One region of the Vogesella sp. LIG4 genome, then DNA from elsewhere that is predicted to be linked to it. Evidence: riboswitches for the same ligand, from Rfam matches in the RefSeq annotation. Region 1 holds a riboswitch; the other holds the start of a gene.
What was found. Region 1 has a riboswitch for thiamine pyrophosphate ahead of thiC (phosphomethylpyrimidine synthase ThiC). Riboswitches for the same ligand answer to the same signal wherever they lie in the genome.

Region 2: another riboswitch for thiamine pyrophosphate. It lies ahead of PSELUDRAFT_RS17710 (thiamine ABC transporter substrate binding subunit); the one in region 1 lies ahead of thiC (phosphomethylpyrimidine synthase ThiC).

What each region holds. Positions count from the first base shown of each region.
Region 1 is NZ_LT607802.1:1,195,032-1,202,146, forward strand. Features, by position in the region: gene thiC (phosphomethylpyrimidine synthase ThiC) at 258-2,162, opposite strand; TPP riboswitch at 2,249-2,386, opposite strand; gene PSELUDRAFT_RS05640 (DUF3562 domain-containing protein) at 2,618-2,857, shown strand; gene PSELUDRAFT_RS05645 (hypothetical protein) at 2,892-3,326, opposite strand; gene PSELUDRAFT_RS05650 (protein-L-isoaspartate O-methyltransferase) at 3,794-4,453, shown strand; gene PSELUDRAFT_RS05655 (rhodanese-like domain-containing protein) at 4,456-4,782, shown strand; gene ung (uracil-DNA glycosylase) at 4,956-5,669, shown strand; gene PSELUDRAFT_RS05665 (cysteine hydrolase family protein) at 5,704-6,237, opposite strand; gene PSELUDRAFT_RS05670 (sulfite exporter TauE/SafE family protein) at 6,524-7,115, shown strand, end outside.
Region 2 is NZ_LT607802.1:3,822,230-3,829,344, reverse strand. Features, by position in the region: gene PSELUDRAFT_RS17720 (DUF1501 domain-containing protein) at 51-1,241, opposite strand; gene PSELUDRAFT_RS17715 (DUF1800 family protein) at 1,253-2,659, opposite strand; TPP riboswitch at 2,764-2,870, shown strand; gene PSELUDRAFT_RS17710 (thiamine ABC transporter substrate binding subunit) at 2,922-3,938, shown strand; gene PSELUDRAFT_RS17705 (GNAT family N-acetyltransferase) at 3,943-4,527, shown strand; gene PSELUDRAFT_RS17700 (iron ABC transporter permease) at 4,581-6,056, shown strand; gene PSELUDRAFT_RS17695 (ABC transporter ATP-binding protein) at 6,043-6,990, shown strand.

The DNA of each region.
Region 1 (7,115 bases):
AATACGTCGCTGCCGTGTAGCTGGGTGTGAGCAATGCCGCGCCGCCGGCAGCCTGCCCGACTACGGCAAGCTGTGCAGCGATGGCGACCTGAAAAACCTGCACGCCTGCGACTGGTTCCACGCGCTGCTGGAGGAGGTACGCCAGCAGGAATTCAGCCGGCAGTGAGCCGTTGCGCCTTTGGCAAATAAAAAAGGTTGGCCGCAAGCTTGCGGCCAACCTTTTGTTTCATGTGAAACGGTAAATCAGGAACGCGGCATCAGATCTTGTCGTACAGCTTGCCGCCGCCCTGCACGAACTCGATAGCCTTCACTTCCATGCCCTTGTGCAGCGCGTCCTGCTCGCTGATGCCCTGCTTGGCGGCGAATTCGCGCACGTCCTGGGTGATCTTCATCGAACAGAAGTGCGGGCCGCACATGGAGCAGAAGTGCGCCACCTTGGCGCTGTCTTTCGGCAGCGTTTCGTCGTGGAAGTCGCGCGCCTTGTCCGGGTCCAGGCCCAGGTTGAACTGGTCTTCCCAGCGGAACTCGAAGCGCGCCTTGGACAGCGCGTTGTCGCGGATCTGCGCGCCGGGGTGACCCTTGGCGAGATCGGCGGCGTGCGCAGCCAGCTTGTAGGTGATGATGCCTTCCTTCACATCGTTCTTGTTCGGCAGGCCCAGGTGTTCCTTCTGGGTGACGTAGCACAGCATGGCGGTGCCGTACCAGCCGATCTGTGCGGCGCCGATGGCGGAGGTGATGTGGTCGTAGCCCGGTGCGATGTCGGTGGTGAGCGGCCCCAGGGTGTAGAACGGCGCTTCGTGGCACCACTCCAGTTCCTTGTCCATGTTCTCCTTGATCAGCTGCATCGGCACGTGGCCGGGGCCTTCGATCATCACCTGCACGTCGTGCTGCCAGGCGATCTGCGTCAGTTCGCCCAGGGTCTTGAGTTCGCCCAGCTGCGCGGCGTCGTTGGCGTCCCAGGCGGAGCCCGGGCGCAGGCCGTCACCCAGGCTGAAGGCTACGTCGTAGGCCTTCATGATTTCGCAGATTTCCGCAAAGTGGGTGTAGAGGAAGTTTTCCTGGTGATGCGCCAGGCACCACTTGGCCATGATGGAGCCGCCGCGCGACACGATGCCGGTCATACGGTTGGCGGTCATCGGCACGTAGCGCAGCAGTACGCCGGCGTGGATGGTGAAGTAGTCCACGCCCTGCTCGGCCTGTTCGATCAGCGTGTCGCGGAAGATTTCCCAGTTGAGGTCTTCGGCCTTGCCGTTCACCTTTTCCAGCGCCTGGTAGATGGGCACGGTGCCGATGGGTACCGGGGAGTTGCGCAGGATCCACTCGCGGGTTTCGTGGATGTTCTTGCCGGTGGACAGGTCCATGATGGTGTCGGCGCCCCAGCGGATGCCCCAGGTCATCTTGTCCACTTCTTCGCTGATCGACGATGTTACCGCGCTGTTGCCGATGTTGCCGTTGATCTTCACCAGGAAGTTGCGGCCGATGATCATCGGTTCGCTTTCCGGGTGGTTGATGTTGTTGGGGATGATGGCGCGGCCGGCGGCCACTTCCTGGCGCACGAATTCCGCGGTGATGTCTTCCGGCAGCTGGGCGCCGAAGTTCTGGCCGGCGTGCTGGCGGGTCATCAGCTCCAGCAGGCGGTTGTTGCCGGTGGCGTGCAGCGATTCGATATACGCCTTGCGGTTCTGGTTTTCGCGGATGGCGACGAATTCCATTTCCGGGGTGATGATGCCGCGGCGCGCGTAGTGCATCTGGGTAACGTTGGCACCGGCCCTGGCGCGGCGCGGCTTGCGGGTGAGGTCGAAGCGCAGGTCGGCCAGCTTCGGGTCCGCCTCGCGGGCGCGGCCGTATTCGCTGCTCAGGCCGGCCAGCAGCTCGGTGTCGTCACGCTCGGCAATCCAGGCAGCACGCAGTGCCGGCAGGCCGGAGCGGATGTCGATGCTGGCTTGCGGGTCGCTGTACGGGCCGCTGGTGTCGTAGACGTAGATCGGCGGGTTCTGCTCGCCGCCGAACTGGGTGGGGGTGTCGGCCTGGCTGATTTCGCGCATCGGCACGCGAATGTCCGGGCGGCTGCCCTGTACGTGGATCTTGCGGGAGTTCGGCAGCGGCTGGATGGCGGCGGAATCCACCACCATTTGTTCGTTCAGTTTGCTAGGCGCGTTCATCGGGGGGCTCCAGTTGCGATGAAACGGCGCAAGGAGCGACCCGGACAGGCGGGGCGGCACGGGCGAGGCCCGTACGGCATTGGAGTGTCTGGCAGATCACGCTTCCCTACGCCGGGATTATCCGGGTCAGGTTCGAAGGGTAACTCTCACCCACCAGCCTGCCGTTGCGTGCGGGAACTGCTCCCTGGCGCTGTCCGGCAGGGGCAGGACCCCTAGCGACGCAGCGAAGGTAAGTGAATTGCGGTGTGACCGCAAGCGCTTTTTCCTCTGCGCCGTCGCGGCATTCCGCTTTGAAACCAGGTAGTTGCCCGGCATCGGCAGGCGTCTGGCGCCAACCATCATGGGTGATTTGGGCGTGGGGAGGCGGTTGGCGGCAAACCGGGCTGGCGTCTGGCAGGTGTTGTTCTACAGTCAATACTTGTCGGCTGGCCACAGGTGGCCAGGAGGAGGCGGGAATGAACGAGAGTCAGTTGCGGCATGCCATCGAGGATGTTGCCAGCAAGACCGGTGTGCCGGAGGCCGAGGTGCAAAGATGCTTCGAGCAGGCGCTGGGCTCGCTATGCGCCCACGCCCGGGTGCAGGATTACCTGCTGGTGCTGGCCGGGCGGAAGGTACGCGAATCCCTGCGTGCCATGCCCGGCGCGCAGGCAGACGCCGCTCGTGTGGCGCCTGCTGCCCGCCGTTTACAGGGCTGAGCGGCAGTTGGCCGCATTGCCTGATTGTTAATGCCTAGTCGTTCTTGGACGACGGGCGGCCGGTCTTGATGCTTTCCACCTTGGCCAGCATGGTTTTCAGCCGTGCAACAGGCATGGCTTCCAGCGCCAGCAGGCCGGCGCGCAGCAGCTCGCTCTTCTTGATGTTGATGCCGGCATCCAGGCTTTTCTTCTTCAGCTCGGCAATCTTGTCGTAGTCGCTCTTGGGCATGGTGAAGCTGTCGCGCACCACCTTGGTTTTCTTCTTTTTCTTGTCACCGGCAGTGGTGACGGCGGCGGCCTCTACCGGGGCGGCAGCAACGGCTGGCGCCTTGCTTGCCACGGCTTCTGCCGGGGCGGCCTGCTCCGCTGCGGCCGGCTTGCTGCCGGTGCGACGGCGGCTACGGGTAGGGCGGGCGGTTTGCTGGGTGGGAGTAGTGGTCTCGGGCGTGATTGCTGCGGGTTTCTTCATGACGGGCACCGGTGCGCTGATTAAACGAGATATACAGTATATACCGTTATTTACTGCGGAATGCCAATGCAATGCCGGCTGCGGCCGGCTACCGGCATGCAACTTTTCCTCGCCCTGCCCATCCATGCCACTGGTCCGTTCTTCAAGCCCTGCCCCCTAGCCTTTGAGGCAAGAATGCGACATGTGCCTTGGGGGCTTTCTCCGACTCCTGTATGATGACGGCCACTTTGGATAAGTGCGGCCAGCGGCCGCCACTGCGGGCGGTAGCGGTGGCGTGAGGGTGGCACGGTACGGTAGTGGCATTTTTTTGCCAGTGCCTTGATATTGATGGTTTTTCTCCGGCTGCTGCACAGGCAGCATGGTGATGTTTCAGCCCGATGCCGGGCGCCTGCGAAAACCGTATGACATGCCGCGTGCGGTTTTCAGAGTCGTCCTTTTATTTAGTCTTGAATCCCCCGGAGTTTCCGATGAATTTCGAACAAGCCCGTTTCAACATGGTTGAGCAGCAGATCCGTCCGTGGGATGTGCTCGACACCTCCATCCTCGATTTGCTGTTTCACGTGAAACGCGAAGATTTCGTGCCGGAAGACAAGCGCACCCTGGCATTTACCGACGTGCAGCTGCCGCTGGAAAACGGCTGCACCATGCTGGAACCGAAGGTGGAAGCCCGCCTGCTGCAGGACCTGCAGGTGAAAGCCAGCGACAAGGTACTGGAAGTGGGCACCGGCAGCGGCTACATGACCGCACTGCTGGCCGCGGTGAGCCAGCACGTGTACAGCGTGGACCTGGACGCCGAGCAATCCCAGCGCGCTGCGGCCAACCTGAAGACCGCCGGCATCCGCAATGTGACCCTGAGTGTGGGCAACGGCATCGACGGCCTGGCCTCGCAGGCGCCGTTCGACGTGATCTTCCTCGGCGGCTCGGTACCGGTGGTGCCGGAAGCGCTGAAGGCGCAGCTGGCCGTGGGCGGCCGCCTGGCGGTGATCGTGGGCGATGCCCCGGTAATGATCGCCAAGATCATCACCCGCGTGTCGGAAAGCGCCTACCAGGAAAGCGTGAGCTTCGACACCAATATCGCACGCCTGCAGCAGCTGGACGCCATCGAGCCGTCCCGCTTCAGCTTCTGAGCATGGTAGGCGAAATCACTGCCCGCGATCTGGCGGCCTGGCTGGCGGACGACAGTCGTGCCAAGCCGGTGCTGCTGGATGTGCGCGAGGACTGGGAATACGCGCTGTGCCACATCGCCGGCTCGCAGCAGATGGTGATGAACATGGTGCCGCTGCGTCATAACGAGCTGCCGGACGATGTGCCCATCGTTACCATCTGCCACCACGGCGTGCGCAGCTTCCAGGTGGGCCTCTACCTGCAGAACGCCGGCTTCGAGCAGGTGCTGAGCCTGCGTGGCGGCGTGGATGCCTGGGCCAATGAGGTAGACCCGGCGATGGCACGCTACTGAGAACCTGCTTACGATCTGCTGTGCTTCGTGAAACGTTACGCGGTGAGTACGCCTTGTCTCGCTCTAGCTCGCGAGATCGTAAACAGATTCTGCGCCATCCTGCCAAGTCGAAAGCCGTTCCTGCCGGAGCGGCTTTTTTGTTGTTGCCACCGCGTGGCAGAAATCGAGTGAGCATGAGTTACCTATCCCCCGCTATCGAATCCCTGCCCACCGCCTGGCGCGATGTGCTGGCCGCTCCGGCGCTGGCCGCGCAGCTGCAGGCCATCGAGGCGCGTCTTGCCGCCCGCGCCGCTGACGGCGTGGCGATCTATCCGCCGCGCGAGCTGATCTTCAATGCACTGCGCCACGTGGCGCCGCAGGACGTGCGGGTGGTGATCCTGGGGCAGGACCCGTACCACGGTGCCGGCGAGGCCATGGGGCTGAGTTTTTCGGTGCCGGCCGGGGTGAAGATTCCGCCCAGCCTGCGCAATATGTACAAGGAGCTGGCCAGCGACCTGGGCGTCGCCCCGGCCGCCAGCGGCGACCTGTCGCACTGGGCGCGCCAGGGCGTGCTGCTGCTCAACACCTCGCTGACGGTGGAGGCCGACAATGCCGGCAGCCACGGCAAGCTCGGCTGGCAGCAAATCACGGATGCGCTGATCGACGCGGTGAGCGCGCAAAACCCCGGTTGCGTGTTCCTGCTGTGGGGCAACTGGGCGCAGGGCAAGGCCGAGCGCATCGATGCCGGCCGCCACGCGGTGCTGAAGGCGGTGCATCCGTCTCCGCTGTCCGCCAGCCGCGGCTTCTTCGGCTGCCGTCACTTCTCGCAGGCCAATCAATGGTTGGCCGCACGCGGCCGCGGCGAAATCGCCTGGGGCGCGCCGGCTACGCAGGACCGCCTGTTCTAGCGGGCTGCCCTGCTTGCCGGCCTGACTGTCGGCATCAGAACTGGATCTCGCTTGCCGGCTGGATAGAAGCGAAGGCCGCCAGGGTCGCGTTATGGTGGGCCACGATCTGGCTGGCCGGCAGCTGTGGCGTATCCGCGCAGGAATGCGCATCCGCCACCAGCACGCATTGCAGGCCGCGCTCGGCGGCGGCGCGCACGGTGCTGTCCACGCAGTACTGGGTTTTCATGCCGCAGATGATCAGCCGCTGGATGTCATGCTGCGCCAGCAGCGCTGCCAGCTCCGTGCCCTGGAAGCAGCTGGGGCGGGTCTTGTTGAAGATGATGGCGTCGTTTTGTTCGAGCGCCAGCTCCGGCAGCAACTGCCACAGGGGGCTGCCCGCAGCAATGGGGGAATCGGCGGGGCCGGTATGGCGCGCAGCCAGCAGCAGGGTTCCCGTACGGCGTGCCCGGGTGACGAGGCTGCCAATATTGGCCAGCAGCTGTTCGCGCTGCCACGGTTTGTCCGGGGCGTGATACAGGCCGTACTGCATGTCGATGATCAACAGGGCGCTACGAACGGGGGAACTCATGGCTTCTCCTTGGTGATGTGCCCGAACGGGCCGGAGAAGTACACCCCGGCCAGCGCCCGGGGTGGGAAAGTACGGCTACTGCGGCTGTACGTCGCCTTCCCGGCCCCGTTGTCGGGTCGTGGTGGTGGCGGTGGTGTGGCGGGCAGGTGCACTCATGCGTGCATCATGAGTTGGCGCCGCCGGTTTCGTCAATCACGATACCGGCATTGCCGCTACCTGCCGGATGACGGCATGACGGTTTCGCCACTATGCTCGTCGGTTCCACTTCAATAGATTCGATTGTCAGATGAGCTTCTCACTTTCCGCCTGGCTGGTCAGCGCCGTGGCCATCCTGCTCACCGGTGTCGCCAAGGGTGGCTTTGGCGGCGTGTTCGGCGGCATTGCCGTGCCGCTGATGTCGCTGGTGATGCCGCCGGAAGCCGCCGCCGCCCTTACCCTGCCGCTGCTGTGCCTGATGGATCTGTCCAGCGTGAAGCTGTACTGGCGGCGCTGGGACACGCACGAATTGCGGCTGATGCTGTCCGGTGCGCTGCTGGGCATTGGCCTGGGCGCGCTGGCCTTCGGCCTGCTGCCGGCCTGGTCGGTGAAGCTGGTGATCGGCTTGCTGGCGCTGCTATTCGCCGCGCAGCGGCTGTGGCTGCGCTTCTTTCCGGCCACGCCGCGGCAGATGGGGCCGCTGGCCGGGCGCATCGCCGGGCTGTTTGGCGGCCTCACCAGCACGCTGGCGCATGCCGGCGGCCCGCCGGTGCTGGTGTACCTGTTCAGTCGCCCGCTGTCCAAGGAACGCTTCGTCGCCACACTGGCGGTGTTCTTTACCGTGGTGAACCTGGTGAAGCTGCTGCCCTACCTGGCGCTGCATCTGTTTACGGCAACGGTAC
Region 2 (7,115 bases), 1.5 Mb from region 1:
GCGGCGCCGGGCCGACAGCTTATGCTGTATGCGTTGTAGACGATGGCGGGCTACACCGCCAGCAGCGGCAGCGGGCGGAAGGTATTGCCCAGCATGGCGGCGGAGGGCTTGCCCCACCACTGTTCGATGGCCGTGGCGTACAGCTGGCGAAAATCCACCGCGTAGGGCAGATTGCCGTCGCTAATGTCGGCTAGCTGCGGTGCCTGGCCGTAGAGGCCGCCTTTTACCCGTCCGCCCAATACGAAGTGGGCATTGGCGGTGCCGTGGTCGGTGCCGTTGTTGCCGTTCTGGCGGGGGCGGCGGCCGAACTCGGCATAGCTCATGAGCAGGGTGTCGCGCCAGCGTCCGCGTGCGTCCAGCCCCTGCTGCAATGCGGCCAACCCTTCGGCCAGCTCACCCAGCAGCCGCGCCTGGGTGGCGGGCTGGTTGCTGTGGGTGTCGAAGCCGGTCAGCGTCAGCCGCGCCACCGCGATACGCGCACCGCCGTCCAGTGTGGCCAGCAGGGTGCGGATAGCCTGGCCGAAGGCGCCGGGCGCGGCCGGCAGCTTGCCTTCGTCGCGCGCACCAGCCGGTGCCATGGCGGCCATGCCGCCACCGCTGCCACCCAGCTCCGCAGCCGCATGGCGGATGTCGTCTTCCACTTTCAGGATGTGTGCCAGCGCGCCGCTGCCGCCGGCTGCGTGGCTTTGTACCAGCCTGGCCTGGCGGGCGAAGCTGTCCGGCGTGGTGAGCACCACGGCGCGGGCGCCGCCGGCCAGCGGCCCCAGTGTCTGGCTGCCGAGGATGACACCGTCGCTGGCGTAGGCATCACCCGGCGGGTAGTGCTGGAATAGCCGCGTCAGCCAGCCGTCGCTCAGGTATTGCTGGCTGTTGCTGGCGCTGTCCCAGATATCGATGGAGCGGAAGTGCGACAGATTGGGTTCCGGGTAGCCCACGCCCTGCACGATGGCCAGCTGGCCGGCCTGCCACAGCGGCAGCAGTGGTGCCAGCGCCGGGTGCAGGCCGCTGCTTTCGTTCAGTTGCAGCACCTGTTCGCGGGCAATGGCGAGGCTGGGGCGCAGCCGGTAGTAATCGCTGCTGGCGAACGGCACCACGGTGTTGAGGCCGTCGTTGCCGCCCTTCAGCTCCACCAGGATCAGCAGCCGCTCATAGCCGGCCGGTGCCAGCGCGTAGGCGAGGCCGGGCAGTTGCACGGTGAGCAGGCCGGCGCCCAGGGTTTTGAGAAAGTCGCGTCTTTGCATCGGGGTCTCCCTCATTCCACCTGGTAAGCCGGATCCATCAACAGCGCACGCAGCGTCTGGCTGGCGGGCAGGTTGGCCGCAAGCGGCTGGGTGGGCGGCAGCGCCAGCAGGTAGTGCGGCAGCTGCGCCATGCTCAGCCCGGTGCCTTGCAGCCAGTCGTCCGCCGGGAGCACCAGCTGATTCATGCTGCGCTCGGCGCGTTTCTCCAGCGGCCTGGCGGCCGGGTCCATGGCCGGCCGGTTGCCACCGTCGCGCCACAGGCGATCCAGGAACTGTTTGCGTGCCAGCAGGGTGGCGCTGTTGATCCACGCTTCGCCGCCGGGCCAGCCGCGCACATTGGGCGGGTTGAACACGTCCTGTCCCATGCCGCGGTTGAGCACCGCCAGCGCCCGCCAGTCCGGCGCCGGCTGCTCGAAGGTGCGCAGCGTACCCACGGTCAGCTCCAGCGGCGATTTCACCTGCTGGCCGGCGCTGCGCCAGAAGGCATCGCTCAGCAGCAGCTTGCGCAGCAGCGGTTTGATCTCGTAGTCGCGGGCGAAGCTTGCGGCCAACTGTTGCACCTTTTGCTCGTCCACCTGCGGCGACACCAGGTACAGCCACAGTTTGCGGGTGATGAAGCGGCTGGTTTCCGGCCGCGCCAGCAGCAGGTCCAGCACCTCGTCGCCGTCGAAATTGCCGCTGCGGCCGAACACGGTCTTGCTGCCGTCGTCATGCTGGCGCGGGCGGTAGACGAAGCTGATGCTGCCCGGTTGCAGGCTCCAGCCGGTGAAGGCGCGTGCCGCCTCGCGGATGTCCTGCTCGCTGTAATGGCCTTCGCCCAGGGTGAACAGTTCCATCACCTCGCGGGCGAAGTTCTCGTTGGGCTGGCCCTTGCGGTTGGCCGCGGTGTCCAGGTAGCGCAGCATGGCCGGATCGCGGGCGACGTCGTGCAGCAGGGTGGCGAAGTTGCCCAGCGCATCGCGGCGCAGCAGCACGTTCTGCTGGTACATCAGCTCCGGCACTTTCACTTTTTCCAGTGCCGACACGAAGTGGTTGTGCCAGAACAGGGTCATCTTTTCGCTGATCTGGCTGTGGCTGGCATACATCTCCTGCAGCCACCAGCCGCGCAGCGCCAGGCCCTTTTCCTGCTCCTCGCGCTGGAATGCCTTTTTCTCTTCCTCGCTCATGTCGCGCCGCGGCGGCAGTTGCAGTTCCTGCTCCGCCCAGCCCGGTGGCGGGGTCTGTGCCACGTGGTGGGCCTCGTCCAGCACGCGGTCCACCGCCTGCGCCCGTTCCAGTGGTGCCAGCTGGCGGATGGCCGCCGGCGGCGCGCCAAAGCCGGTGCGCTGCAGCAGCAGGCGGGCGCCGTCCTCGCCGATTGGCGCAGCCAGGGCAGACAGCGGGAGCAGGAGCGGAAGCAGGCGGCGCAGCAGGAGCATGATGGCAGTGGAATGTAAAAAGGCAGTTCACAGTCTAGCTGCCAGGGCAGGGGCGGGTTGCGCACAGCTGTTAAGGATTGTGGCATGAAGCGTTATACTTGCCGCTCGATCACCGGGGGTGCCCGCCAGGCATGTTGGCCAGGCGGACTGAGAAATACCCCAGAACCTGATCTGGGTCATGCCAGCGGAGGAAGTGTGATGTGCGGCCATGCCGCGTGCCGCTTCTTCTTTTGGGTGCCGTAAGCAAAAGAGGATGTCTGCAATGTTCAAGAAAACCATCATGTTGCTGGCGCTGGCCGGCGTCTCCCTTTGTGCCGCAGCCGGCGAGCTGCGCGTGCTGACGCACAGCTCGTTCAGCCTGCCCAAGGACAAACTGGCCGAGTTCGAGCAGCAGGCCGGCGTGAAGCTGTCCATCATCAAGGCCGGCGATGCCGGCGAGATGCTCAACAAGCTGATCCTCACCCGCGCCAACCCCATTGCCGACGTGGTGTACGGCATCGACAACACCCTGATCGGCAAGGCCAATGCCGCCGGCGTGCTGGAGCCCACCAGCAGCAAGGTTGGCCGCAGCGTGGCCGGCGTTGCCCTGCCGGGCGCGGTAGCGGTGGACTACGGCTACGTGAACCTGAACATCGACAAGGCCTGGTTCGCCAAGAACAAGCTGCCGCTGCCGGCCAGCCTGGACGACCTGGCCAAGCCGGCCTACAAGAACCTGCTGGTGGTGGAAAACCCGGCTACCTCCAGCCCGGGGCTGGCCTTTCTGCTGGCCACCATCGCCGGCAAGGGCGAGGCCGGCGCCTTCCAGTGGTGGGAGAAGCTGCGCGATAACGGCATGAAGGTGGTGAAAGGCTGGAGCGAGGCCTACTACACCGAGTTCAGCCGCAACGGCGGCGCGCGCCCCATCGTGGTGAGCTATGCCACCAGCCCGGCGGCCGAGGTGTTCTACAGCAAGGAAAAACTCAGCGAGGCGCCCACCGCCAACCTGCTGCTCAAGGGCGGCGTGTTCCAGCAGGTGGAAGGCGTGGCGCGGGTGAAGGGAGGCAAGGAGCCGCAGGCGGCGCAGGCCTTTGTCGATTTCATGCGCAGCAATGCGGCGCAGCAGGCGATTCCCACCGAAATGTGGATGTACCCGGCAGTGGACGGCGTGAGCCTGGACCCGGTGTACAAGCACGCGCCGCAGCCCACCGCGTTCAGCAACCCCAAGCTTGACGCCATGCAGGCCAAGACCGCCGGCTGGGTCAGCCGCTGGACGCGGCTGGTGCTGAAATCCGGTAACTGACGCCATGCTTGCGGCCAACCTTGCTGCCAATCTTGCAGTTGGACGCCACGGCGACATCCACAGCCCGCGGCTGATACTGCGCCACCTGGATGCCGAGGTACTGCGCCTGGGCAGCAACGGCCGCCATGTCGAGGCCGGCGCCCGGCTGGGCGCCGTGCTGCCGGCGGACTGGCTGGGCGAGCAGGCGCTGATGGCGCTGCGGCTGGCGGACATGCTGGCCGATGACGGCTACGCGCCGTGGTCGCTGCGCGCCATGCTGTGCCGCGACAGCGGCCGCATGCTGGGGCATATCGGCTTTCACAGCACGCCGGCGCCGGCGTATCTGCATGAGCTGGCGCCGGGCGCGGTGGAGCTGGGCTACACCGTGTACGCCGCGCACCGTCGCCAGGGCTACGCCGCCGAGGCGCTGGCCGCCATGCTGCACTGGGCGCGGCGCGAGCACGGGCAGCAGCGCTTCGTGCTGTCCATCGCGCCGCACAACCAGCCGTCGCTGGCGCTGGCGCACCGCTTCGGCTTTTGCCAGGTGGGCAGCTGGCACGACCCGGAAGACGGCGACGAGCAGGTGTTCCTGCTGGAGCACGCTGCGTGAACTGGCCGCTGCGCAGCAGCCTGGCGCTGCTGCCGCTGTTGTTCCTGGCCGCCATGGTGGCGGCGCCGCTGGCGCGGTTGCTGTGGCAGGGCGGGGTGGCGTTCAGCCCGGCGCTGCTGCAGGACAGCTACCTGCAGTGGCGGCTGGCGTGGTCGCTGGGGCAGGCGCTGGCCAGCTGTCTGCTGTGCCTGCTCATTGGCCTGCCGCTGGCCTGGGTGCTGGCGCGCTATGACTTTCCCGGCCGCCGCCTGCTGCTGCGGTTGTTGCTGCTACCCTTCGTGATGCCCACCCTGGTGGCCGGCCTCGGCGTGCTGGCGCTGTTCGGCCCGCATGGCGTGAGCGGCATCAATCTGCAGGACACGCCGTGGCTGCTGCTGTACGGCAACCTGTTCTACAACCTGCCGCTGCTGGTGCGTGCCGGGGTGGATGGCCTGGCGCAGGTGCCGGCCAGCCGCCTGCAGGCGGCGCGCACGCTGGGCGCCACGCCGTGGCGCTGCTTCTGGCGGGTGGAGTGGCCGGTGCTGCGGCCGTGGCTGGGCTCCGCGCTGTGCCTGATCTTCCTGTACTGCTTTGCCGGTTTCGGCCTGGCGCTGCTGCTGGGCGGGCAGCGCTACGCCACGGTGGAAGTGGAAATCTATTCGCTGGTGGCTTACGAGCTGAACCTGGCTGATGCCGGCGCGCTGGCACTGCTGGCACTGGCGGTGGGTGCACTGGCGGTAGGCGGCTATGCCTGGGTCGAGCGCCGGCTGGTGCGGGACAACCGCCCCGGCCCCACGTTGTGCCGCCCGCCGCAAGGTTGGCCGCAACGCCTGCAGCTGCTGGCGGCGCTGCTGTTGCTGGCGCTGTGCTGCGCCGCGCCGCTGGCCGCGATTGTCTGGCGTGCACTGCAGGCCGATGCCGCCAGCTGGCGCAGCCTGTGGGATGGCGAGGTGCTGGGCGCCATCGGCAACACGCTGCGTTTTTCTGCCGGCGCGGTGCTGCTGGCGCTGTTGCTGGGGCTGACGCACGGCGTGGCGGCGGCGCGCTGGTGGTGGCTGCGCGGGCTGGGCTTTCTGCCTTTCATGGTGTCGCCGGTGATGCTGGCCTTCGGCCTGCTGCTGCTGTACCCGCAGTTCAGCGCCAGCCTGGGGCTGCTGCTGGCGGCCTATGCGCTGCTGGGCTACCCCTTTGTGGCCAAGGCGGTGGCGGCGGCGCTGGCCAGTCTGCCGCCCAGCCTGCCGGCGGCGGCGCGCACCCTGGGCGCCACCCGCTGGCGCGCTTTTCTCCGCGTCAGCCTGCCGCTGATCCGCCCGGCGCTGCGCCGCGGGCTGGCGTTTGCCGCTGCCACCGCGGTGGGCGAATTCGCGGTGACGCTGTTCCTGTCGCGCCCGGAGTGGACCACGCTCACCACGCTGATCTACCAGCGGCTGGGCCGCCCCGGTGCGGCCAACCTGCAGCAGGCCATGCTGCTTACCTGTTTGCTGCTGGGCTTTGCCCTGCTGGCGTTCCTGATCATCGAATGGCCGGAGAAACATCGTGCTGCGGATTGAACAACTGAGCCTGGCCTTCCACCGCCGCCGCGTGCTGGACGGCGTGTCGCTGCAGGTGGCGGCAGGTGAGACGCTGGCGCTGCTGGGGCCGTCCGGCGCCGGCAAGTCCAGCCTGCTGGCGGTGCTGGCCGGGCTGCAGCGGCCGGATGCCGGCAGTGTCAGCCTGCACGGCCGCGACCTGCTGGCGCTGCCGCCGGAGCGCCGCCAGCTGGCGATGATGTTCCAGGATCATGCGCTGTTCCCGCACCTGGACGCTGCGGCCAACGTTGCCTTCGGCCTGGTCGAGCGCGGCCAGCCGCCACGTGCGGCGCGGCAGCAGGCCGAAGACATGCTGGCGGCGGTGGGGCTGGCCGGCCGTGGCCGCGCCGCCTGCCACACCCTGTCCGGCGGCGAACGGCAGCGGGTGGCGCTGGCACGCGCGCTGGTGTGCCGGCCGCAGTTGCTGCTGCTGGACGAACCGTTCTCCAGCCTGGACACCGACCTCAAACAGCAGCTGCTGGCCGATGTGGCGCAGCACCTGGCCGGCCTGCAGGTGCCGGCGCTGCTGGTAACGCACGACCGTCACGAGGCATTCACCCTGGCGCAGCGGGTGGCCATTCTGCAGCACGGCCGCATCGTGCAGCAGGGCACGCCGGCGGAGATCCTGGCGCAGCCGGCCAGTGCCTGGGTGGCGCGCTTCGTCGGCTTTCACAATGTGTTCGATGGCTACGCCATCCCGCCGCAGGCCTTCGTGCTGGGCGATGGCCAGCCGCAGCGGCGCATCCTGGCGGTGGCGCCGCAGGCCGATGGCTGGCGGCTGACGGTGGCGGGTGACGACGCGCCGTGGCAGCTGCTGCTCAGCCCGCGCGAGCTGGCCGGCATGCCGCAGCCGCAGGTTGGCCGCAGCCTGGCGCTGGGGGTGCGCGCGGAGGCGCTGCTGCGCTGGCAGGGCTGATCGCGCCCGGAGCGCCGCCACCATGCCGCCCACGCCACTGGCTGGGCGGCATTTTTATTGCCGCGCGTGGCCGTGCCTGGCTATGTGCAAATGCAGCAATGCTTTTGGCATGAAGCATCACGGGT